DNA from 4 places in the Fusobacterium necrogenes genome. Region 1 is predicted to be linked to each of the others. Evidence: riboswitches for the same ligand, from Rfam matches in the RefSeq annotation. Region 1 holds a riboswitch; each other region holds the start of a gene.
What was found. Region 1 has a riboswitch for lysine ahead of lysA (diaminopimelate decarboxylase). Riboswitches for the same ligand answer to the same signal wherever they lie in the genome.
Positions count from the first base shown of each region.

Region 2: it holds a riboswitch for lysine, as region 1 does, so the genes downstream of both, DYA59_RS07690 (transporter substrate-binding domain-containing protein) here and lysA (diaminopimelate decarboxylase) in region 1, are expected to answer to the same signal.
Region 3: it holds a riboswitch for lysine, as region 1 does, so the genes downstream of both, DYA59_RS05960 (Na+/H+ antiporter NhaC family protein) here and lysA (diaminopimelate decarboxylase) in region 1, are expected to answer to the same signal.
Region 4: it holds a riboswitch for lysine, as region 1 does, so the genes downstream of both, DYA59_RS06155 (nucleoside recognition domain-containing protein) here and lysA (diaminopimelate decarboxylase) in region 1, are expected to answer to the same signal.

Region 1 covers NZ_UGGU01000003.1:1,382,143-1,388,381, forward strand. Annotated here, with positions in the region: gene dapF (diaminopimelate epimerase) at 88-924, opposite strand; gene lysA (diaminopimelate decarboxylase) at 970-2,274, opposite strand; lysine riboswitch at 2,431-2,604, opposite strand; gene hslU (ATP-dependent protease ATPase subunit HslU) at 2,845-4,158, shown strand; gene DYA59_RS06525 (copper homeostasis protein CutC) at 4,331-4,939, opposite strand; gene DYA59_RS06530 (methyltransferase domain-containing protein) at 4,953-5,615, opposite strand; gene DYA59_RS06535 (pimeloyl-ACP methyl esterase BioG family protein) at 5,612-6,220, opposite strand; gene DYA59_RS06540 (aminotransferase class I/II-fold pyridoxal phosphate-dependent enzyme) at 6,198-6,239, opposite strand, start outside.
Region 2 covers NZ_UGGU01000003.1:1,631,222-1,637,460, reverse strand. Annotated here, with positions in the region: gene DYA59_RS07720 (sodium:solute symporter) at 1-208, opposite strand, end outside; gene DYA59_RS07715 (substrate-binding domain-containing protein) at 534-1,547, shown strand; gene DYA59_RS07710 (ROK family protein) at 1,561-2,469, shown strand; gene DYA59_RS07705 (YhcH/YjgK/YiaL family protein) at 2,546-3,007, shown strand; gene DYA59_RS07700 (N-acetylmannosamine-6-phosphate 2-epimerase) at 3,042-3,716, shown strand; lysine riboswitch at 3,809-3,993, shown strand; gene DYA59_RS07690 (transporter substrate-binding domain-containing protein) at 4,166-4,987, shown strand; gene DYA59_RS07685 (amino acid ABC transporter permease) at 5,005-5,772, shown strand; gene DYA59_RS07680 (amino acid ABC transporter ATP-binding protein) at 5,785-6,239, shown strand, end outside.
Region 3 covers NZ_UGGU01000003.1:1,231,697-1,237,935, reverse strand. Annotated here, with positions in the region: gene DYA59_RS05970 (sensor histidine kinase) at 1-596, opposite strand, end outside; gene DYA59_RS05965 (response regulator transcription factor) at 580-1,245, opposite strand; gene DYA59_RS05960 (Na+/H+ antiporter NhaC family protein) at 1,327-2,775, opposite strand; lysine riboswitch at 2,852-3,023, opposite strand; gene DYA59_RS05955 (SpoIID/LytB domain-containing protein) at 3,136-4,716, opposite strand; gene kdsB (3-deoxy-manno-octulosonate cytidylyltransferase) at 4,713-5,474, opposite strand; gene DYA59_RS05945 (M48 family metallopeptidase) at 5,585-6,239, shown strand, end outside.
Region 4 covers NZ_UGGU01000003.1:1,272,871-1,279,109, forward strand. Annotated here, with positions in the region: gene DYA59_RS06140 (S66 peptidase family protein) at 1-34, opposite strand, end outside; gene dacB (D-alanyl-D-alanine carboxypeptidase/D-alanyl-D-alanine endopeptidase) at 44-1,711, opposite strand; gene DYA59_RS06150 (spore maturation protein) at 1,734-2,273, opposite strand; gene DYA59_RS06155 (nucleoside recognition domain-containing protein) at 2,338-2,946, opposite strand; lysine riboswitch at 3,043-3,217, opposite strand; gene DYA59_RS06160 (endo alpha-1,4 polygalactosaminidase) at 3,553-4,455, opposite strand; gene DYA59_RS06165 (hypothetical protein) at 4,466-5,410, opposite strand; gene pelG (exopolysaccharide Pel transporter PelG) at 5,412-6,239, opposite strand, start outside.

The DNA.
Region 1 (6,239 bases):
TTAAGTTAAATTTTATTTCCTGTTTTCAAAAAATAAAAAAGGAGATAATCAACTAACACTCTAAATTAGTTTTTTTCTCCTTTTTTACTATTTTAAAAACTCTCCAGTGCAAATTGTTTCTGCACTACCTTTCATTATGACATTATATTCATTATCAAAAGTTACAAAAACCTCTCCACCCTCTGTGGTAAGCTTTACACTATTTCCTTTAATTTTTCCAAGTTTATGAGCTATAACAGCAGCTGAACAACACCCTGTTCCACAACCTAATGTTCTTGAAGCTCCTCTCTCCCAAGTCTTTATAGTAATATTTTCATCATCTACCACTTGAATAAAATTTACATTAGTTTTTCTTGGAAAAATATCAATACTATACTCTATAGCTTTTCCTAATCTATCTATATCATAGTTATCATAATCATCTACTAAAATCACAGTATGAGGTACTCCCATTAAAACAGATGAAATTTTTAATTTTTCTCCCTCTACCTCTATCTCTTTTTCTAAAATAATTTCATTATCTAACGTACAAGGAACAGAAGCAGCTCTAAAATCGGCTCTTCCCATATCTACCGATATATATTTTATCTCTTCATTCTCCAAAGTAAGATTTATATATTTTATTCCAGCATCAGTTTCTACTGAAAAATTTTCTTTTCTTACTACTCCATTATCATAGACAAATTTTGAAAAACATCTTATTCCATTCCCACACATCTCTCCTCTTGATCCATCAGAATTATAGTAATTCATTTTTATATCTGCAACTTTACTCTCTTCACAAGTCATGAATCCATCTGCACCTATTCCAAAATGTCTATCACAAACTTTTTTTGCTGTACTGCTCAAATTTAAATCTCTATATTCTACTCCATTAACTAAGATAAAATCATTCCCTGCAGCTTGTAATTTTGAAAATTTCATATTCTCTCCTTTCTATAAAAATCTACTTAATTTATTAAAAATAATTTATAATTCAATTAGCAAATCATTTTTTATTAAATCTTCAAAAGTCTCTCTTTTTATAACTAAAGAAGCCTTTCCATTTTTTACAAATACTACTGCTGGTCTTGTTAATTTATTATAATTACTAGCCATTGAATAACCATAGGCTCCAGTTGTAGTAACTAGTAATAAATCTCCTACTTTTCCTTTTGGTAACTCTTTATTTTTTATAATTAAATCTCCAGACTCACAGCATTTCCCTGCAACCGTCACTATTTCTTTATCTTTTTCATTTAATCTATTAGCTATAGTAGCTTCATATTGAGCTTGATATAATGCTGGCCTTATATTATCTGTCATTCCTCCATCTATAAAAATATATTTTGTTCCACCATAAGTTTGTTTTATTCCTCCAACTGTATAAAGAGTACTTCCTGCATTTCCTACTATACTTCTTCCTGGTTCAATAGATACTCTTTCCACATCTAAATCATATTTATGTAAATTTTTTTCAAGCACTTCGATCATACTCTTCATAAAGCTTTCTATATCTATCTCTACATCTTCAGCAGTGTAATATACTCCAAATCCTCCTCCTAAATTTATTTCTGGTATTTTTATTCCTAATTTTTCTTCCATTTTCTTAGTTTCTACTACCATTACTTTTATTCCTTCATGAAAAGCCTGCGTATCAAATATTTGAGATCCTATATGACAATGAAATCCAAGAAACTCCATATTCTTATCTTCTACAATTCTTTTTACCATTTCTACTAATCTTTTATCAAAAATTGACTCTCCAAATTTAGATGAGTGTTTTGAAGTTTTTATATACTCATGTGTATGTGCATCTATTCCAATATTTATTCTTAGCATAACTTTCATCTTTTTATTATTCTTAGCACATACTTTTGAGAGATTTTCAATTTCTAATTCATTATCTATAATTATACTACCTATTCCATATTCAACACACATTTCCAACTCTTCTATACTTTTATTATTTCCATGCATATGTACTTTTTTCATGTCTATTCCACTAGCTTTTATAGTGTATAATTCTCCTGCAGAAACAGCATCTATATCTATATCATATTTCTCTACTAATTGGCACATAGCTTTTGATAAGAAAGCTTTTGATGCGTATACTATCTGTGTTTTAAAATTTTTACTTTTAAAACTATTTTTATACTTTTTCATATTTTCTTCGATCAACTCTTGATCCATTATGTATAGTGGTGTTCCATATTTTTTAGCTAACTCTGTTACCTTAACTTCTCCTATTGATAGTACTCCATTATTATCTCTCATTGTTCCAAAAAATCTCATCTTTTTCCTCCGAATTTTTCTAAATGAATTATAAAAAAAGATAGCCTAGTAAAAGCTTTGAAATATTATAATACCTCTTGCTTTTAAGCTTTGCTATCTTTCAACTAATTCAAATTAAATTCTATACTTTTTCTTGTATATTCTATAATTAACAGTCCTTTAGATAGCACTCCATTGAATACTCAATGACAGTAAAACAGATATTATCTGAGTTACCAACAAAAATCCTTTGACCTTGATTTTTATTTCGGCAATCTCCCCTTTCATATCTCTTCATAGTTCGTCAAACTCTGAGACATTACTCTTGTCAATTGCACCTCTATCGTTTTTGTCATTATATAATATATGACACCACAAGTAAAATATATTTTATATATAGTTTACTATTTTTTATAAATATTGATTACTCTCCCAAAATTTTCACTCATATACTCTATATTTTCTTTATCCTTAGCTATACCATTCCCAAGATTTTATAAAAATAATATTTCAAAATTAATATTTCACATTTCTTTACACTACTATTATAAAGTGATATAATACTAGTAAAATTAATAAAAGGAGAACAATATGGGTATAAACAAAGAACTTACGCCTAAAAAAATTGTAGAAGAATTAAATAAATATATAATTTCACAAGATGAAGCTAAAAAAAACGTAGCTATTTCATTAAGAAATAGAGATAGAAGAAGAATGCTGAAAGATGAGAATTTAAAAAAAGAGATAACTCCTAAAAATATCATACTTATAGGATCTACTGGAGTAGGAAAAACAGAAATAGCTAGAAGAATAGCTAAAATTGCTAATGCACCCTTTTTAAAAGTTGAAGCCACAAAATATACTGAAGTTGGATATGTTGGAAAAGATGTAGAAAGTATTATAAAAGATTTAGTGTCTCTCACATATAGAAAAATGAAAGAGGAAAAATTTTTATCTTTAAGAAAATCTTCTTTAGATACAGCCATTGAAAGAATAGCTAAAATTCTAAAACCCTATGATTCCTTAAATGATAAGGAAAAAATCAACATAAAAAAAGAAATTCAAAATGGTAAGTATGATAATAATGAAATAGAAATAGATAGACCTAAAAAAGATAATGATATTCCTATTATCGAAGTTGTATCTGGTGGTGAAGATATTGGAGAATTTATTGACCAAATGATGTCTTCTCTTCCTGGAAAAGTAAAAAAAATGACTACTACCGTTAAAAATGCTCTTTCTCTATTTTTAGATGAAGAAATAGAGAAAAAAATAGATTTAGAAGCACTTACAGAAGAAGTTATAGAAAATGTAGAAAATAATGGTATTATCTTCATAGATGAAATAGATAAAATAACTGAAAGAGATGGTATTGGAAAAGGTGATGTTTCTAGGCAGGGAGTACAAAGAGATATACTTCCTATAGTTGAAGGAAGTACAGTTATGACAAAATATGGTCCTGTTAGAACTGATCATATATTATTTATAGCAGCTGGAGCTTTTTCTCAAAGCTCTCCATCTGATCTTATGCCAGAATTACAGGGAAGATTCCCTATCAGAGTTAAATTGCAAAATCTTGAAAAAGAAGACTTTGTAAAAATACTCACTGAAGTTGAATATAATTTATTAAAACAATATAAAGCCATGTTAAGTGTCGATAACGTAGAATTAAATTTTACAAAAGGAGCCATTGAAAAAATAGCTGAAATAACAGTCACTCAAAATGAAAAAATTGAAAATATAGGAGCTAGAAGACTCGCGTCGGTAATTGAAGAATTACTCAAAGAAATAATGTTTGAAGCTCCATACGAAAAAACAAAAAAAATAACAATTGATATCAATTTTATCAAAAAAGTTCTAAAAAAAGATACTGAAGAAGAAAATTTAGATAAGTTTATATTATAGCAAAAGTATCTAAATTAATTTTTTCACTAAAATAAAAAAAATTCTATTTTTATAAAAAACAGACACAAATTTGACACACAATAATATTATTATAACTATATAAAATCTTTCCCCAAGATGTTTTATATAGTTAGAAAAAGGGCTTGGTTATCTTAAGCCCTTTTTCTATACACTAAATAATTTTTTTCCCATGATATTCTTTAGCTAGAATAAGTTTCGATATCTCATCTAAATTATCCTTAGTAACTTTTCCAGCTACTATTATAATTATATCTTCTCCAGCTTCTTTTATCATCTCTTTCAAAATCTCTTGTCCCTCTAATGCCGTTTCCTTTGTTCCAGAAGTAAGTATTCTATTCACTCCTAAGTTTGCTAATTTTTTTACTTCTGCCACAGGATTTTCTAACTCATCTATTGCTTTATGAAAAGTTATAGACATAGGTTTAGCTAAATCTATCATCTCTTTGATAGCATCATAATTGATAGTATTATCTCTATTTAGTGCTCCTATTACTACTCCCTCTACTCCTAACTCTTTACAAAGCTTAATATCCTCTTTCATAATCTCTATCTCCTCAGGAGTATAGTAAAAATCTCCTCCTCTTGGTCTAATAATTACAAAAGCTGGTATATTCAATTTTTCAACTACCATTTTTATTGTTCCATAAGATGGAGTAGTTCCCCCTTCAGCTAAATTATCACAAAGCTCTATTCTCTCTGCTCCTAATTCTTGAGCTTCAAGAGCCTCTAAAAAACTTCCTATACATTTTTCTCTTATCATAAAATCCTCTCCTCTATTTTTTACAATAAAAATATCCAACTCTATATGTCAAGCTCTTGCTCTCATAATTTCTAACCTTGCTTATAGAGCTCTTTTCAAATCCTGTAACTCCTGTATTTTTTAGATATCTTAGAGCTTCTATTGATGAGGAAAACTCTAATTCAATAGTCTCCTCTTTCCATTTTACTTTAGAAAAAAGACTTGTTAAAATCTCTATAATATTATCAAGTGTGAGATATTTTAGTGAAATATCAAAATGTTGTTTTATTTCTTCTAAATTTCCTTCTATATACATTGAAAATCCCAACTCATTTGTAGAATGTGCTATTTTTTCTATACTCTTTGAAAAATTTTTCAACCATTGGAAAACAGAGCTAGAAACTGTTGTATCCGTCTTAGGTATATCTATCTCCTCTATATTTCCCAATATAAACTCATCATATCTTACATTTTTTAAATATTTTTCTACATCATATATATCGTTTAATATAACTTTCTTAGGAGAAAACTTTTTTATAAATCTCTTAGTAAAAAGCCCTGTTCCACATCCTATCTCAAAAACATCTCTCTCCTTAGATACTCCCATTTCATCTAAAAACTCCACTAGAGTATCTGCTACTGATTTTTGAATGTGAGCATTCTCATCATATGTATCAAATTTTTTTTCAAAATTCATATTACTTCACTCCAAGCTTTTATAAACTCAAAGGGATAGTGCCCCATATCTAATTCTCTGTATTTTATTCCACTCTCTTCACAATATTTTTTTTGCCTTGAGGCAGGAACAATTTTATCTCTTATTCCTATTATTATCTCAGTAAAAATATTTTCAAGAGCTCTATAACCATTTTTAAAGTATTCCAATTCCTCTAATATCTTTTTAAACTCTTTTTTAGGATTTTTAAACTCTTCACTTATTTCCATATTTTTATAAAATTTGATTAAAGACTCTGGAGTTAATGTAGAAAGAGTAAACTCAAAAATCTTTGGTGTTATTCCAAATTTACCTATTATCTCTCCATTTCCGTTGATAGCAACTATCTTTTTAACCTTTGAAAAATTTTTAATTTCTCTATTTGCTAGCACCCATTTAGTTAGATAATAACTCCCAAAGGACCAACCTACTAAAAATATATCCTCATATTCACTAAAATACTCCTCTAAATTATCTAATTTATATGGAAAATTTATGACTTTTATCTCTGTATCTTTTGGCAACTCCACTTTCTCTATTACACTGCTGTCCATTCCCCAACCATTAAAAAATAGTATCAATCTCATACTTTAACTCCTCTACAAA
Region 2 (6,239 bases), 250 kb from region 1:
TGAAAACAGAAGCAGGGATAGCTATAAAAGATATAGATGATAGCGCAGTTGCATAAATACTACAAGCAGTTACCCAAGCAGGAACTCTTCCCCCTGCTTTAAAGTAATCTTCAGTAGAATTAGCTCTCTTGGAGAAGTAAACTCCAACCATAAACATACCAATAAAATAAAGCAAAATAACAATCCAGTTTAGCCAATGCCAATTCATAAAAAGCCTCCTTAAATATTCTAAACTATGTTCTCGAGAACATTTCTTTGAGAAAATATTAATATATTTTTTAAAAAAAGTCAATAATTTTTTAAAAAAATGTTTATTTTTTGTTTTAAAAGAATATTAATAATATATTTTAGATTAAAATAATAATTAAGTTGTTAAACAACATAAAAATATTATGTATAATCAGTGTAAAAAAAAAGAAAATATTATTCTAAAATCGAAAAATATAACTTTGGAAATATTGACAAATAAAAGAAAAAAAGGTATATTATACTAAAATATGAACATGTAACTTAGATTTGGGAGATAGATAGTTATGATAACTCAAAAGGAGATTGCTAAAAAATTAGGAATTAGTAGAACAACGGTTGCTAGAGCTATCAATGGTAGCTCATTGATAAAAGAAGAAACTAAAAGAAAAATTTTAGAATTAGTCAAGGAAATGAACTATGAAAAAAACTATATAGGTAGTTCATTAGGAACAAAAAAACACAAAAAAGTATATGTGTTAGTAGTGAAATCTAAAAATGAATTTTATACTCAGGAAATTTTGCGTGGAATAAAGGAAGCTTTTGATGAATATAAAGCTTATAATTATGAAGTAAAAATAAAAACAACTGATATAAATTCTCCTAATAATCAGATAGATGACTTAAAAGAGGTGTTAAATGAAAAGGATATTGATGGATTAATAATTACACCATTAGATAAGAAAAAAGTATATCAAGTATTAACTCCTTATTTAGAGAAAATAAAAATAATTTCGTTAGGAATAAGATTAGATAAAAATATCCCACATGTAGGTCCAGATCATAAAAGACAAGGAAGAATAGCAGCAGGATTAATGTCAAAATTATTGAGAAAAAATGAAAAATTACTAATAATAGATAATGGTGATGATAAGGTTTCTTCAAAACTTTATTTAGAAGGATTTTTAAAAAGAATGCAAGAAGATGAGATTATTATAGAAGGACCTATAAAATGTAATGGAATAGAGAATAGTTTATTTTATCTAGAAAAAAAATTAAAGGACGAATCTATAAAAGGATTGTATATGAATAGATATGCACATGATATTTTAGAAAAGCTTCCAAGAGAGTTGTTATTCAACAAAAAAATTGTAACAAATGGGATTGGAAAAATGATAAAAAAATTATTAAAAGAGAAAGTAATTTCGTTGACAGTTATGGAAGAAATAGCATCAGAAGGGTATATGGCTGGGAAAAGAATGTTTGAAATGTTATATAAAGATAAAAGTTTAGAAAATAATTGGGATGTATCAAAATCTCATGTAATATTTTATGAGAATTTAGAAGATTATAAAAAATAATTATGGAGGAGTAATGAAGGTAATAGGAATTGATGTTGGTGGAACAGCTGTAAAATATGGGCTATTAGAAGAAAATGGAAAGCTTTTAGAAAGTGGAGAGTTTCCAACAGAAGCAGGAAAAGGAATAGAAAATCTTTTTGAAAATATGTGTAAAGTTATAGATAAATATATGTCTAAAGATATTTTAGGAATAGCTGTTTCAGGAACTGGACAAATAGATGGGAGTATTGGAAAGATAATAGGAGGAAATCCTATAATTCCTGGATGGATAGGAACAAAATTAGTAGAAAGACTAGAAAAAAAATATTCTTTACCAGCTGTTTTAGAAAATGATGTTAATTGTGCAGCACTTGGTGAGAAATGGTTAGGTGCCGGAAGAGAAACGAATAATTTTGTTTGCTTAACTATAGGAACAGGAATTGGGGGAGGAATTGTTCTTAATGATGAAATCTTTAGGGGAGATACTTGTGTTGCTGGAGAATTTGGACATATTCAAATAGAAAAGGATGGAGAACAATGTCTTTGTGGTAAAAAAGGATGCTATGAAAGATATGCTTCTGCTACTGCATTAGTTAAAATGGTAAGAGAAAAAACTGGAAAAAATTTAAATGGGAAAGAGATATTTGAACTTGAAAAATCTGGAGATAAAGAGATAAAAAAAATTTTAGATAAATGGATAGATTATTTTACAGATGGACTTAGTACAATTGTTTATATTTTTAATCCTTCATTAATAGTTATTGGTGGTGGGATAACAAAGCAAGGAAATTATTTATTAGATAGAATATTAAATAGTTTAAGTACAAAAGTTGGAGAAAATTATAGAAAGAATTTAAAAATAAAATTTGCTGAATTAGGAAATAATGCAGGAATGTTAGGGGCAGAATATTTACTTTTAAAAAAAATTGGTAAAATAAAATAGGTGTTGACAAAATTTATAAAAGAGTGTATTTTTATTATATGTTCACGAGAACAAGAATAATTAGGAGGTTTAAATTATGATATATGGAGAAATAAAAGATTTAGGATTATACAAAGGAATATTAAAAAATTTAGATAAAGCAATAGCTTTCATATTATCTGGAGAATATAAAAATGGAGTAGTTGGAAAAAATGTTATAGATGGAGATAGTGTTTATTTTAATCAACCAGATTTTCCAATGACTAAAGAAATAAAAGATGGATTTATAGAAAATCATAAAAAGTATATAGATATTCATATTGTTATTGAAGGAGAGGAAAAAATAGGATATATTTCTAATACTGATATAAAATTAACAAAAGAATATGATGAAGTAGGAGATTATGAATTATATGAAGGAGAGTTAGAAAACTTATTTTATTTAAATCCTAAAAAATTTATAATTCTTTTTCCTGGGGAGCCTCATATGGCCTTGATAAAAGGTGGAGAAAAAACTACTAAAGTAAAAAAGGTAATATTTAAAGTTTTAGTTGATTAATTATTATTTATATAATTTTTAAGGAGAGAAAATAATGGATAAATTAAATAAGATAAAAGGGAAACTTATAGTTTCATGTCAAGCTCTTCCAGAAGAACCGTTACATAGTTCATTTATAATGGGAAGAATGGCTTATGCTGCATATATAGGGGGAGCTTCTGGGATAAGAGCAAATACTATTGCAGATATACAGGAGATAAAGAAAAATGTAAATTTACCAATTATAGGAATAATAAAACAACAGTATGGTGATAATCAAGTTTATATAACTCCAACGATGAAAGAAATAGATGCTTTAGTATTTGAGGGGGTTGATATTATAGCAATTGACGGAACAAAAAGAGAAAGACCAGATGGAAGAAAATTAGAAGATTTAATAAAAGAGGCTAGACTTAAATATCCAAATCAAATATTTATGGCCGATATATCATGTGTTGAAGAAGCAATAATGGCTGAAAAGATAGGGTTTGATATAGTAGGAACAACTTTGGTAGGATATACTGAGTACACAAAAGGAAATGATCCTATAGTTGAATTAGAAAAGGTTATAAAATCTGTATCTATTCCTGTAATAGGAGAAGGCAATTTAGATACTCCTACTAAAGCAAAAAAAGCTTTAGATTTAGGAGCTTTTGCTGTAGTTGTTGGTGGTGCTATTACTAGACCACAACAGATAACCAAAAAATTTGTAATTGAGATGGAAAAGTAAGTTTAAGAACTAAATAACTTGAAATTAAAAAATGATTGACAAAGATGAAAAAATGTATTATTATTAAAACACAATTAATAATTGCCTCACATTTGTGAGGTAGAGGCGCAAAATGCTAACAGTCCGTGGTGGAGCTAGAGAAAGCGTTGAAACTACTGAGAAGGAGCTTTTGCCGAAGCTTGTAATATACTCAGTATTACTTGCTGGGCCTATGGTTAAGAGCCATAGGACTGTCTTGATAAATTTCCCCAGTTTATCAAGTTGTGCTATCTCAAGTGGGAGTAGGGGAAATATTGTATAATATAATTATTATACATCTATTGTCACTTTGTTTATAAGATAGCACCAATTTATTTTTAATTGGTGCTTTTTTACATGAAATGGAAGGTTTTTTTGAGTGAATAATTAAGAGTACATAAAAAGATATGTAAGAAGGAGTGAAACGAAAGATGAAAAGAGGTTTAGTAAAATTAGTATTGGCAACAATAGCAGCAATTACACTAGTAGGATGTGGAGGGACAAAAAATGAAGGAGAATCAGGAACATTTAAAATAGGCTTAGAGGCTGGGTATGCACCATATAACTGGACACAGTTAACAGATGTGAATGGTGGAGTTAAAATTTCTGGATCTTCGGAATATGCTGGAGGTTATGATGTTGAAATTGCTAAAAGAATAGCTGATGGCTTAGGAAAAGAATTAGTTGTAGTGAAAACAGAATGGGATGGATTAGTACCAGCATTAGTTTCAGGTAAAATAGATGCAATAATTGCTGGAATGTCTCCAACAGCTGAAAGACAGGAAACAATAGATTTTACAGATATTTATTATCAATCTAATTTAGTTATGTTGGTAAAAAATGGAGGAAAATATATAAATGCTAAAACTTTAGCAGATTTTTCAGGAGCGAAAATAACTGGGCAATTAAATACTTTTCACTATACAGTAATAGATCAAATACCAAATGTAAGTAAACAACCCGCAATGGATAATTTCCCAGCGATGAGAGTGGCATTAGAAAGTGGCGTAATAGACGGTTATGTTACAGAAAGACCCGAAGCTATAAGTGCACAGTCAGCAAATAATAACTTTAAAATGGTTGAGTTTACAGATGGATTTATTACTTCGCCAGAAGATACAGCAATAGCAGTAGGAGTAGCTAAAGGAAGTCCATTGAAAGATAAAATTAATGAAATTTTAAGAGCGATATCCCAAGAGGAGAGATTAGAGATAATGGATAAGGCTATTAAAAATCAGCCTGCTGCGCAATAAATAAGAGGAGAATTGAAATGGATTTTGAATGGATAGTTAGAATATTAGAAAATAACTGGCAAATGTTTTTAAGGGGAGCAGGAGTAACCTTATGGATATCGGTTATAGGAACAATTTTAGGAACAATTGTCGGCCTTGTAGTTGGAGTAATAAAAACTATACCGATTCCAGAAAAGGGAATAAAAAAAGGAGTATTAAAAATAATTAATTGTTTACTTTCTGCGTATATAGAGTTTTTTCGTGGAACCCCTATGATAGTCCAAGCAATGGTTATTTATTATGGATCAGCCCTTGCTTTTGAGGTAAATATAGATAGAATGGTGGCTGCATTATTCATAGTTTCTATAAATACAGGAGCATATATGTCTGAAATTGTAAGAGGAGGAATCATCTCTGTTGATAAAGGGCAGTTTGAAGCAGCTCAAGCAATTGGAATGAATCATTTTCAAACTATGACAAATGTTGTTTTACCACAAGTTGTGAGAAATATTTTGCCAGCGACAGGAAATGAGTTTGTAATTAATATTAAAGATACTTCTGTTTTAAATGTTATATCTGTATCTGAACTTTTTTTTCAAACAAAAACTGTAGCAGGAAATAACTTTAGATATTTTGAAACATTCTTTATAACTTGTATATTATATTTTGTAATGACATTTACAATTACAAGAATTTTGAGATATATAGAAGTAAAGTTAGATGGACCAGATAATTATGCAATAATGGCTGGAAATCAGATGCAAGTTGAAAGACCAGAAGAGAAACTAAAAAGGGAAACAAACTAGAGGGAGGAAAAAATGAGTGAAAATATAATAGAGATAAAACATTTGAGTAAATCCTTTGGTGAGCATAAGGTTCTTAAAGATATAGATTTTTCAGTAAAAAAAGGAGAAGTTGTTTGTATCATTGGTTCATCAGGGTCAGGAAAATCAACTTTATTAAGATGTATAAATCTTTTAGAGAAACCAAGTGGTGGAGAGATTATCTATAATGGAGAAAATATTTTAGATGATAATCATGATATTTGTAAGTATAGAACAAAGTTAGGAATGGTATTTCAACAGTTCAATCTTTTTAATAATCATAATGTGCTTAATAACTGTGTTGTAGGTCAAATGAAAGTGTTAGGAAGAAGTAAAGAAGAGGCTGAAAAAGTTGCTATGAAATATCTACAAGTAGTAGGAATGAGTAACTATGTCAATGCAAAACCTAAACAACTTTCAGGAGGACAAAAACAAAGAGTAGCAATAGC
Region 3 (6,239 bases), 150 kb from region 1:
TCTTCAGAAAAATCAAGATTAGTAATTTGTTTAGCTATTCTGTTAAGTTCAAAAATATTTTTAGTAATTTTTTTAGCAAAAAATCTACAGAGGAAAATACTTAGGATCATAGTTAAGAAAAATGTTATTAAATGTAGTGAATATACTTCATGCCTATGACTGCTCATAACAGATAGAGAGGTTGTAACAAAAAGTAGACCTTCATTAGGAAGTTCTTCTCTATAAATAAGTAGCATTATATTCGAAAAAGGGAGATTTTTTATATGAAATCCATTTTCGAGCTGAGTGAAATATTTATCTTCGTAGTTGTAATAATCATCAGAATTATTATAAATATCAGTACTATTTTCTGTGAGGATATATAAGTTGATTCCTTCTCTATTTTTTAATTCAGAAGCATAATCTTTAAAAATATATTCATCTATTGAGAGTTTTTTAGCATTCTCTACGATTTCTAGTATTTCATTTTTTTTTCTGTTAATATAAAATGAATCTGCTAAAAAAGTACTAAAAAGATAACTAACTAAAACAGTAAAAACAATTAAAAATATAGAGAAAATGAATATTTTTTGAAAAAGATTAATTTTTATTTTCATCAAAACTATACCCCATTCCTCTTATTGTTTTTAATAAAAAACTATAGTCACCTAATTTTTTACGTATTCTTTTGACTAAAGTATCAACTACTCTGTCATCTCCTTCAAAATCAAATCCCCAAATTTCATTTAGAAGGTAATCCCTCGAAAATATTATTCCTTTATTTTTAATCATATATTCTAAAAATTGAATTTCTCTTCTTGTAAGCTCACTATTTTTATCATTGATAGTGATTTCTCCTTTCTTTATATCAAAAGAGAAATTTTCAAATTTATAAATATTGTTATCATCTAGTTTTAAAAGTTTTTTTACTTTTAATGCTAGAATTTTAAGATTGAAAGGTTTAGTAATGTAATCATCAGCTCCAAGGCTTAGACCATTATATTCATCATTATCAGAATCCCTAGCTGTCATCATAATTATTGGAATGTTAGAAGTCTTACGAATCTCTTTACATACTTCCCAACCTGATTTTTTAGGTAGATTGATATCAAGTAATATTAGATCAGGCTTATTACTATAAAATATATTTATTCCTTTTTCTCCATCAAAGGCTTTAATTATATCAAAATCCTCTTGAGAAAGAGTATCATCTAAAACTTGCGTAAGTGATTTTTCATCCTCTATAATTAAAATTTTTCTTTGCATAATTTATACACCCCAAGATAAAAGATTATTTCCAATTATAGCATAAAATTAAAATAAAAAAAATATTTAATATTTATAAGTTTAGTATTTTTTTAATGTTACTTGAGGTTCTCTTGGTAGTCCAAAATTTGGTATAAATTTATCAAAACCTGTTATAGTAAGAAATAACATACTTATAACAGCTATATAAGCTATAAAATTATATTTAATTATATCAAAGGCTTTAAATTCATAAAGAGGATAAACGGTAGTAGCTATACCAATATAAAATCCTATATATACATGCCAAGGTATGAGTTGAGAACCAAAAACTCCCATAGCATCATTAAATGTAGCGTTACGTAACTTTAATTTTTCCATATCTTCTTGACTTCCAACTACATTTTTTTCTACTAAATTTCTAATAATAGGACCAACAGTTACAATCTGTGCCATTTCATCTGCTAATGTCATATTTCCTACTATTGCCAAAACTCCATTCCAAAACATAAGTTGTCTCACATTTTTTGAGATTTTTATGAGTAAATTAGATAATGGTCTGAAGGCATCAATAGATTTCATTATACCACCAAAAGCTGATACCCACATCATCATTACAATTACCCAAGATCCTGCTCCAGAAAAACCAGACATTATTAGATTTTCTAAAAAACTTCTTGTGTCAGTTACTGTACCTGCTACCTTACCTAAGATATATGAAGATATAATTCCTATAAAAAGACATATGAAAGTTTGATAACCTCTAAAAGCTGCACCTAGTACGAGAATTAATGGAACTATCATATAAATAGGAACACCTTGCTTTACTTGGTTAAGTAAAGTAACAGCTGATTCCCTTTCTAAAGCTAGTTTAGACCATACATCTGAGGGTATTTTAGCTATTGCTTCTGCACCATTTCCTGTTATATTAGGTAGATCGAGAATGAAACCAGCTATTCCAAAAGCTATGACTCCTAATAATAAAACTAATCCTGACCAAATACCCTGATGTCTTACTCTTTTTATAACCTCTACTCCTTGTATTCCGGAGCTCACAATTGTAGTGTCAGATATGAGACCTATATTATCACCAAAGCAAGCTCCACCAGCTATTGCACCAATTGTTAAAAAGATATTTCCATTTACTATATAGTTAAGCCATAAAAATATAGGTGCACATGCAGCAAAAGTTCCCCAACTTGTACCTGTTGCAATAGATAGAATAGATGTAACAATAACTCCTACTACTGCTATGCTTCTACCTGTTATTCCAATTTTTAAAGCAAAATTGATTATAGCTGCTCCAACTCCTGTTGACATAAATACTTCTGCCATAGCATAAGCCAACATTAATATAAAGAGTGCTATTACTATCTCTCTAACATTTGAAAGAGCTGCATCTAGGATTTCATTAAATTTCCTTTTTTCGGTTATGCTTGCAGCTAAAGCTGCTGCAATAGTGGCAAGAGGAGCAGCTATTAAAGCATCAAATCCTCCTATCATAAGTCCAGCTAATATTACAACTGGAGCTAATTTGAGTATTTCAAACATTACATACCTCCTAAAATAAAAATACAGCTTAGAGTTCTAAGCTGTATAAATGCTACAAAATATTACAAATTATAACCACACAAATAGTACTCCATTGAATAATCAATGACAATAAGACAGATATTATCTGAATTACCAACAAAAAAGTTTGACGACTTTTTTATTTCGGCAACTTCCCCTTTTATATTATCTCTTTGCTTGTCATGCTAAATAATATTACTCTTGTCAGTTGCGCCTCTATTTTTTATATTTACCAAAGTGATTATAACTAATTATTTCATTAATGTAAAATATATATTATCAATAAGAGGTTATAGTAACAATAATTTTTATTAATTAAATATATATATTTTATTTAAATTACCAAATATAATTTGCAGCTTCTGTAAATCCAGAAGAAGTAGAAAAGTATTTTGCATCAATAGGTTTTCCAGCATTCATTAAAACTTTACCAGATGTAGCTTCTATAGCTTTTGTAGAACTGTCATTCTCTTTAGCGTTATTATATACTTGACTTTCTGTTGTATCTTTTACATGAAAACCATCTCTTTTATACTTGTTTTTTAAGTAATCACTTAAAGCATAGGTCCTAGCAGCTACTGATTGTGCTTTAAGAGCTTCTATTCCAAAATTTTCTGGCATTTCACTAGGAACTACTTGTTTTAGATAATCTTCTATTTTTACTTTGTTGATTACTCTTATTTTTTTAGAATTACTTTTAGATGGTTTTATTGTGAAATCTCCTCTGTACCTTGGTGAATTAGTATGTGCTTTTTTTAAGCCATCTAAAGTTATATAGAAACCATGAGCTGTTATATTAAGTGGATTTACTGTTTTAACTCTATGTTTTCCATTTACACTTACCCATAGTCTATTCCCTTTATTTATAATAATAATCTTTTGCTTAGCTGGAACATCTATTTTAAAACCAGCACCATTTATTTTAATTTTTCCATTACTAAAAAGAGTAACTTTGTCATGATCGAGAGAACCATTTGATGTGATTCCAACGTTTATAATTTTCCCTACTCCTTTTAGTGAATACATATCTTTTAACTGTGAGTGAGGATAGTATCTAGATAAAATCTGTTTGTATGAGTAGCCATGATTAGCAGATAAATCATAGGCTGTATATTGTCCCATACCTACGCCATGTCCATATCCCCCACCAAAGATATTAACTTTTTCTCCTAAATATTCTATTACAAAATAGCTAGAAGGGAGTAAGGTAATATTTCGTCTAATTGGATTATCTTGGTATTTTTTAACTCCTCCTTTTGTTCCATACATTAAAATATCTCTTTTACTTTTTGTTGTTAGTTTTGTAAGGATAAATAATTTTCTTATATTTAATTCTTTGGCTACTAAATATTTATTAGTACTTGTAGTGATTAAAATATAAGTTACTACTCCTGATTTTCCTCTTCCAGCTATTTCTACATTTTTAATTTTTCCTATACTGGACATTGTTATTTTAAGAGATTTCCAATTTTTTCCAGAAAGAGTAAGTACATCAGCTGGTTTTTCTTTGTATAAGGATATGAGATTATTTTTTATTGCTGTAAAAAGTTCGTCTTTCTCTAAGGATATTTTCCATCTCCAATATAAAGAGTTATCACCATATCCCCTAACTTCTAAATCTTTATAAAAACTTAAGGCTTGCTTTTCATCTACTCCATTAAAAAAATCATAGTCATATTTTTTTAATGTATCATTTCTAGCTACAAGATATTCGACACTTTTTTCTTTAAAATTAGCTGGTACTGGCAATCCTCTTTCTCTAAAAAACTCATTATTTAAGTTATAATCTCCACTTTTAATTTTTCTTTTCTCTACTTTATATGGAACACCATTTATTTCTCTAAAATTTTCTGTGGAAGTACAACTCATTAGTACTACAGTTGTTGTTAGCGTTATTAGTAACTTTTTTAATATATTCATCTTTCTCCTTTCAAATTTTGATCTAGTTTTATTTTATTTTCTTTTATATATTTTCTAACTTTTTCTAATTCTTCTTGGGTATCTACACCTAAAATTTTATAAGGAGTTTCTAGTACTTTAATTTTAAAACCATTTTCTAAAGCTCTAAGTTGCTCTAGAGATTCGGATAATTCTAGTGAAGTAGGAGGCATTTTAGAATATTTTATTAGAAAATCTCTCTTATAGCCATAAATTCCTACATGTTTATAATAGTTTTGTATGTTCAATTTTCTTGGGTAAGGAATTACACTTCTTGAGAAATATAAGGCATAATTTTCTTTATCCGTTATTACTTTTACATAATTTGGATTTTCTATATCTTCAATATTGTCTAATTTATATTTTAATGTACTCATAAGGAGAGTGGGATCATTTTTAAAAGAATCAATTATGGAGTTTATCATAGCTGGTTCTATTAATGGCTCATCTCCTTGTATATTAACTACCACATCATATTCTTTATATTTTTTACAAACTTCAGCTATTCTACTTGTTCCATTTTCGTGATTTTTATCTGTGAGAATAGCTTTCCCTCCAAATTTTTCAACCTCAAAATAGATTTTTTCATCATCTGTTGCTACTATTACTTCATCTAAATTAGATAATTTAGTTCTTTTGTATACCCATTCGATCATTGGGTGTCCACAAATATCCTTTAATGGTTTACCTTCTAGCCTTGTAGAAGCATATCTTGAAGGAATTACTCCTAAAAATTTCATTTTACAACCTCCTTAAAATCGAGTACAATATGTTATACTACATTATAACAGATATATCTAATTATTAAAATAATTTGGGTAAGATAATTTTTAAGGAGGTTTTTATAAAAATGAAAAAAATATTTTTTATTTCCCTAATTTTAGCTTTAGTAATAGCTTGTACAAATGCTCCTATTTCTGGAAGGAAACAATTGCTTTTAGTTTCTGAAGAAGAAATAATAACTCAAAGTTATTCTCAGTATAAAGAGGTTATAGCTAATAGTAAAGTTTTGAATAATGATGATTCTAAGCTTGTAAAGAAGGTAGGAGAAAGAATTTCAAAAGCTGTCGAAAAATATTTTAATGAACATCCAGAACAGAAAAATTCACAATTTAAGTATCAATGGGAATTTAATTTAATTGAAAGTGAAATACCTAATGCTTGGTGTATGCCAGGAGGAAAAGTAGCTGTTTATACAGGAATTTTACCATATACAAAAGATGAAGAGGGCTTAGCTGTGGTTATGTCTCATGAGATAGCACATGCTATTGCTGAGCATGGAAGAGAACAAGCTAGCTATTCAATTATACAAAATTTAGGAGGTTCTGTTGTAAATTCCATTGGAGTTTCTTCTCAAATATATAATGGAGCATCTAATCTTGTACTTTTGAAATATAGTAGAGAGCATGAGACGGAAGCTGATGAATTAGGACTTATATTTATGAAGTTAGCCGGTTATAATCCGAATGCTGCTATAACTTTTTGGGAAAGAATGAAAAATTCAT
Region 4 (6,239 bases), 110 kb from region 1:
TAGTATCCCCTTTTTTTAAAACTTTTCCTAACATCTCTTACTCCTAAAATAAACTGTTGATAAATCTCTCCATCTCATCTTTTAATCTATTTCTATTTCTATTCCAATGGTTTACAATTATTGTAAAAGCTAATTTAGTTCCATCTTTTTCCACATATCCAGTATAAGATTGTATTCCACTCATACTTCCACTTTTTACTCTTACTATCCCATCAAAAACCTCTGGTTCTAAGAAATCTGAAACAGTTCCCTCGTAACCACCTCTTGGTAGTAACTTTTCAAACTCTGGGTAGTTATCATTCATATAAACTAATATGTCTGTTAAGATACTAGCTGATACATAGTCTCCACGAGATAATCCACTTCCATCAACCATTACCAAGGCTTTAGTATCTATCCCTTTCTCTTCCCAAAACTTATCAATATCTACATCCTTAAGTTTTAAAAGTTGATATAGATGCTCTGTATAATGGTTATCACTTCTTTTTAGTAATACTCTTACCATCTCTTCTATTGTGGCTGATTTTGTTATAGCTAAAGTTTTAGGATTTTTTGGTCTTTTATTACTATTTCTTGAAGTCTTTACATCTCCATTAACTGATACTCCTGAATTTTTTAAACTTTTCTTAAAATATTGCCCTAAAAATAAAGCTGGATTTGGAATATCGCTCTTTGTTACAATTTTTTTCAGATTAGCTGGAACCTCTCCATTTAATACTCTTTTATTCTCAAAAGGTAAACCTCTTACTGAGAAATCTCTTCTGCCTCTAGGAGATATTTTCAATCTATTCTCAAATTTTAATCCATCAATCTCAGGTTTTGTTCCTAATATATTAACTTTTTTATCAGTTGAAGATAGGTATAGAGTGTATAGATTATCAAATACACTTATTCCATAAGTTCCTTGCCCATAGTTAGTACCAAAATCTTCCCACAACCATTTTTCCTCTACTCCTACATAACCAAAAAGATTATCTATTACAATGATATCTCCCTTTATCTTTTTTATTCCAGAGGATTTTACCTTACTTATCCACTCTGTCATAAAAGCAGTCTGCTCTTTTTTTATTCCATCAGAACCTAAAGTAGGGTCTCCACCACCGATAATATATATGTCTCCTGTAAGAGTCCCTTCTCCATCTATCTTCCCATCATATACTACTTTTGTTTCTAATCTTGTATCAGCCCCTAAAACTTCTAAAGCAGTAGCTGAAGTAATTACTTTCAATATAGAAGCTGGAGTTATTGCAACTCCTTTATTATACTGAGCTATTATCTCTCCACTCTCTATCTCTCTTACCTCTATACCAATATTACTATGCTCTAACATCTCTAGATTACTAAAGCTTTTTATTGCTTTTTCTCCCTTAGTTTTAAGTAAGACAATTTTTTCTGAAGAGATATCTTTTTTCTCCTCTTTTTGAGCTGGTTGTTTCTCCTCTATTTTTTCCTTAACTACATCTCCCTCAACTGTATTTTCAATCTTTTCTGAAGCTGTTTCATCTATCTCTTCTCTATTTTCATCAATATTTTCTTTTACACCAATCTCTTGCTCCAAGCTTTTTAAAATTTCACTTGGTGTTTCTATCTTTTCAGCTCTTACTTCTTCTTCTATTTTATTTTCAATTTTCACTGGGATATCTTTTATCTCATTATTAGTACAACTTGATAAAAATATTAAAGCTAATACAAGTGTTCTTAATTTTTTCATTCTCTTCTCCAAATTATAGTTTTTAAGCAAACATAATTCTACAAATCCATACAGCTGTTAAAAGTCCAGCTAAGTCAGCTAATAGCCCAGCCGCTACTGCATGTCTTGTTTTTCTTATGCTCACTGCTCCAAAATATACTGCAAGAACATAGAAAGTTGTCTCTGTTGAACCCATCATAGTAGAAGCTATTCTTCCTATTAAAGAGTCTGGTCCATATGTAAGCATTAAATCATTCATTACCCCAGTAGCCCCTCCTCCAGATAGAGGTCTTAATATAGCCATAGGTAATACCTCTCCTGGCATTCCTATCAATGAGAAAACTGGGTCTAATATTTTCATCATAATATCTATACAACCAGAAGCTCTAAAAATACCTATTGCCACTAACATAGCTACTAAAAAAGGAATGATTCTAATAGCTGTATTAAACCCCTCTTTTGCTCCTTCACAAAATACTTCATAAACTTTTATTTTCTTTACAAAATAAGCGTATCCTACTATTACTAATATAATTAAAGGTATGGCATAAAGTGATATATTTTCCATTATTCTTACGAACATATTTCTTCCTCCTAAATTTTACTAAAAATTTTTTATTATTTCAATAACTAACTTTTTCTTACTTTTATTTTTCTATCTCTATCTTTTCTCTTTTATATTTAGGTAACTTTTCTAAAAACTTACAAGAGATTATAGCTACAGTTGTTGACATAATTGTCGCTACTATTGTTGGAGCTATTATCTCAGTGGCGTTAGCTGAACCAGCTGCCACTCTATATGCTATCGTACTAGATGAAATTAAAGTTACAGATGAAGTATTAATAGCTAAAAACATTACCATAGAGTTTGATGCCTCATCTTTATTATCATTTAAAAGTTGTAACTCCTGCATAGCTTTTATTCCAATTGGAGTAGCCGCATTTCCTAATCCAAAAAAATTAGCCGCCATATTAGCTACTATACTTCCCATAGCTGGGTGGTCAGCTGGTATCTCAGGAAATAGTTTTACCAAAAGTGGTTTCATTAAATTTCCCATTGCTTTTACCATTCCTGCCTCTTCAGCTATCTTCATAAGTCCAAGCCACAGAGCCATTACCCCTATCATCTCTAAAGATAAAGTTACAGCTGTTCCTGCTGATTCAATAGCTGAATCTGTAACTGCTTGTACATTTCCAGTAAATATCCCCACCAATACTCCTATCACTATAAGTCCACACCAAATTGCATTAATCATATTTTATACCTCCTAAAAATTTTAGCAAAATAAAAAAATCACAGCTGACTCAACTGTGATAAATTACAAAAAAGATAAATCAATCCCTCTACATTTCTCACAGATAGCTCTCCATTGAAAATTTTCAATGACAACATTGTAGATATTCTCCACACTGCCAACAAAAGAGTTCAGCCCTCTCCTTTATTTCGGCAAATTCCCCTTTCAAAATATCATAACGCCTGCCAAGCTAGATACTTCTACTCTTGTCCTTTGCTCCTCTATCCTGTCTCTTATCAGTATACTCTAGTTTATATTTCTTGTACAATATATTTTTTATATCTTTTAGATATGTTTAATTCCAATCAAAAATTATTTAGTTAAACAAAATATTTATTGACAATATCAAATAATATGATATAATAATATTGTCATAAGACATTTCCTTAAATTACATTTTAATTTCTACGTATAAAGAAGTCCTGAGGCCGAAGGGACTTCTTTATCGTTTTTTGCTTCCATTAGTCATACAGCATTCAAATTTTTATATTTATTTTATTTACAAAATTTTTAAAAATCTATTAATGATCCTATTCTGAAATATGTAGCCTATTCTTTATTTAAAAGTTATTCAAAAAATTCAAAACTATCTATCGTATCTAAATAATACCCATCTACTCCTATCTCATCTAATTTATCTTGATACTTCTTAATAATCTCTTTCCACTCAGCACTCCAATATTTTACTATATAGTTTCCTTCCCAATTTTCATTCTCTTTTACTATCCAATTTGGAAGTTTTTCATCCCATTTTTTCTCCCAATATTCTCTATAGTTTTCAGCTTCTCCTATACTAAAATAAGCGATTAATAATCTCTTCTCTCCACTTTTTTTATATTTTAATCTCTCTATTTCACTCTTACTGAAAAACTCTCCATTAAAAGAAGGCTCTATTATAATTAAATCATAATTTGTATTTTTTAAGGCATTATAGTATTCTTTTTTATTTTTAAATTTATTTGGATTAAGAATATATAAAAAATTCTCTACCTCATTTATACTCTGAATATTTTTTTTACTGAATGGATTCAATGGAGTATTAAAGTAATTAGCTGAAAAGGTTTTTATTCTCTCTCCTATAAAGTTATATTTTTTATTAATTTTTTTTATTGTGTTGTCATCTTTTTTATTATTTGAATAGTTTATTGTTAATATTTTCTTTCCTTCTCTTTCAAGAGGTATTAATCTCTTTAATAGATACTCCCTATCTTGTAGAGAGGTAGCTCTCCCTACCTCTTCATCACTTCCATATAAAAAAGACTCCTGTCCAGCACCATCTACATACTCTAAAAATTTTTTATCTAAAATCCCATCATTATAATAAATATTACTTCCATTTTGTAATATTATGATTTTTTCTTCATCTTTTCTAGCTATCTCTTCAACTAACTCTCGCATCTTAATTAAAGAAAAACTCTCTCCAAAAAGGAGAGAGGAAAAAAATAGAAAAAGTATTATTAGCTCTTTCATATCTCCTCCATTAGAAAATATATTCAACACCTATTTTTCCATAGTAGTAAATACCACTATCGTTAGAATCATATGATTTTGCTTTATTTTCTTTTATCTTATATCCTGGTAAACCTAATTCTGCAAATACTCTAAACCTCTGTGTGAAGTTATGAGAATATAATATATATGGTAGGAAATATAGCTCATTACTATAATCTAAATTAGTTGAACCAAAATATTTATCACTATCTATTCCAAATTCAACAGCAAAAGCAAAATCCATACCCAACTCATAAGTCCATCTCAAATAAGATTCTAAACCTACTCTATATCCTTCATTATTATCATAAGACATATACTCATTATAAATCGTATTAAAAAATTGAAATCCATAACCTAAATTTGTAGAACTAACTAAATTTATCTCTCCAGAAACTCCATCTTCTATTGTACTAAAAACTTTTTTCCCCAAGATATCAAATCCAAAATATGTTCCTCCCATACCTATATCAAGTGGGGTTCTAAACCTATATCCACCATAAAGCTTATACCTCTCAAAATTAAAAGGTATATCCTCTAGGGTTTCCTGCTCCAATCCAAATACAAAGCTAGTATCCCAACTTTTTCCAAAAAAATTGGTATTTATCTCATCTCTCACAAAGGTAAAAGTGCTATTCCAACCTCTATAATTAGCATCTCCTCTATAAAATTTTCTCTCTACATCATATTCTAGCTCCCATCTTTTATCTAATTCTATATATCCCTCGCCTATATTCCAAGTAATTGTATCTAAATCATCTGTTTTTTCATAATCAATATATGTTCTAAATTTATTTTTCTCCTCTACTGGAATATAAAAATTTAAAATATCTACCCCTTTATACTTTACAAAATCTTTGGAGTATAAGTCTAGCTCCTTTGCAAAAAGAGATGTAGAGATTAAAATACCTGCTGTCATATATTTTATTTTCATATTAATATCCCCCTATATATATTCCATCTCTATTAAATCCCTCATCATCTAACCAATCTCTATTATATCCATCACTAATCTCTTCCTTTTCTTCTATTGCCTCCTTCTCTCCCCTTCTATAACCATTTATATTCACTCCTTCTCTATTATATCCCTCTCTGTCATAGTAGTCTTGAGTATATTTGTTTAATCCATAGTATGTCCAACCTGTCTTATCATACTCTGTACCTGTTTCTCTATGTTTTCCCTCTGCATCAAATCCCAATTTATCATATGGACTATTGGTATAGACATTTTTTCCTTGATAGTCAAACCCTCTCTCATCATAACTTTTTCCTGTTTCCCTGTGGATACGATTTTTATTAAACCCTCTACCATCATATTTACTTTTTGTATATATGTTCCAACCAGATTTATTAAAACCATCTTCTCTTATTCCATCTATACTATACCCATCTTTGTCATAGTAACTTTGAGTATATTTATTTAATCCATAGTATGTCCAACCTGCCTTATCATACTCTGTACCTGTTTCTCTATGTTTTCCCTCTGCATCAAATCCTAATTTATCATATGGACTATTGGTATAGACATTTTTTCCTTGATAGTCAAACCCTCTCTCATCATAACTTTTTCTTGTTTCTCTGTGAATATGATTTTCATCAAATCCTCTATAGTCATAGGCAGTATCTGTAAATTCATTCCATCCAGCTCTATTAAACCCTAAAGAGTTGACTCCTTCTGAATTAAATCCTTCATAGTCATATCCCTCTAAACTATATATTCCCATTGTATGCCAATTTCTTTTAGTTACGTTATTAAATCCTTT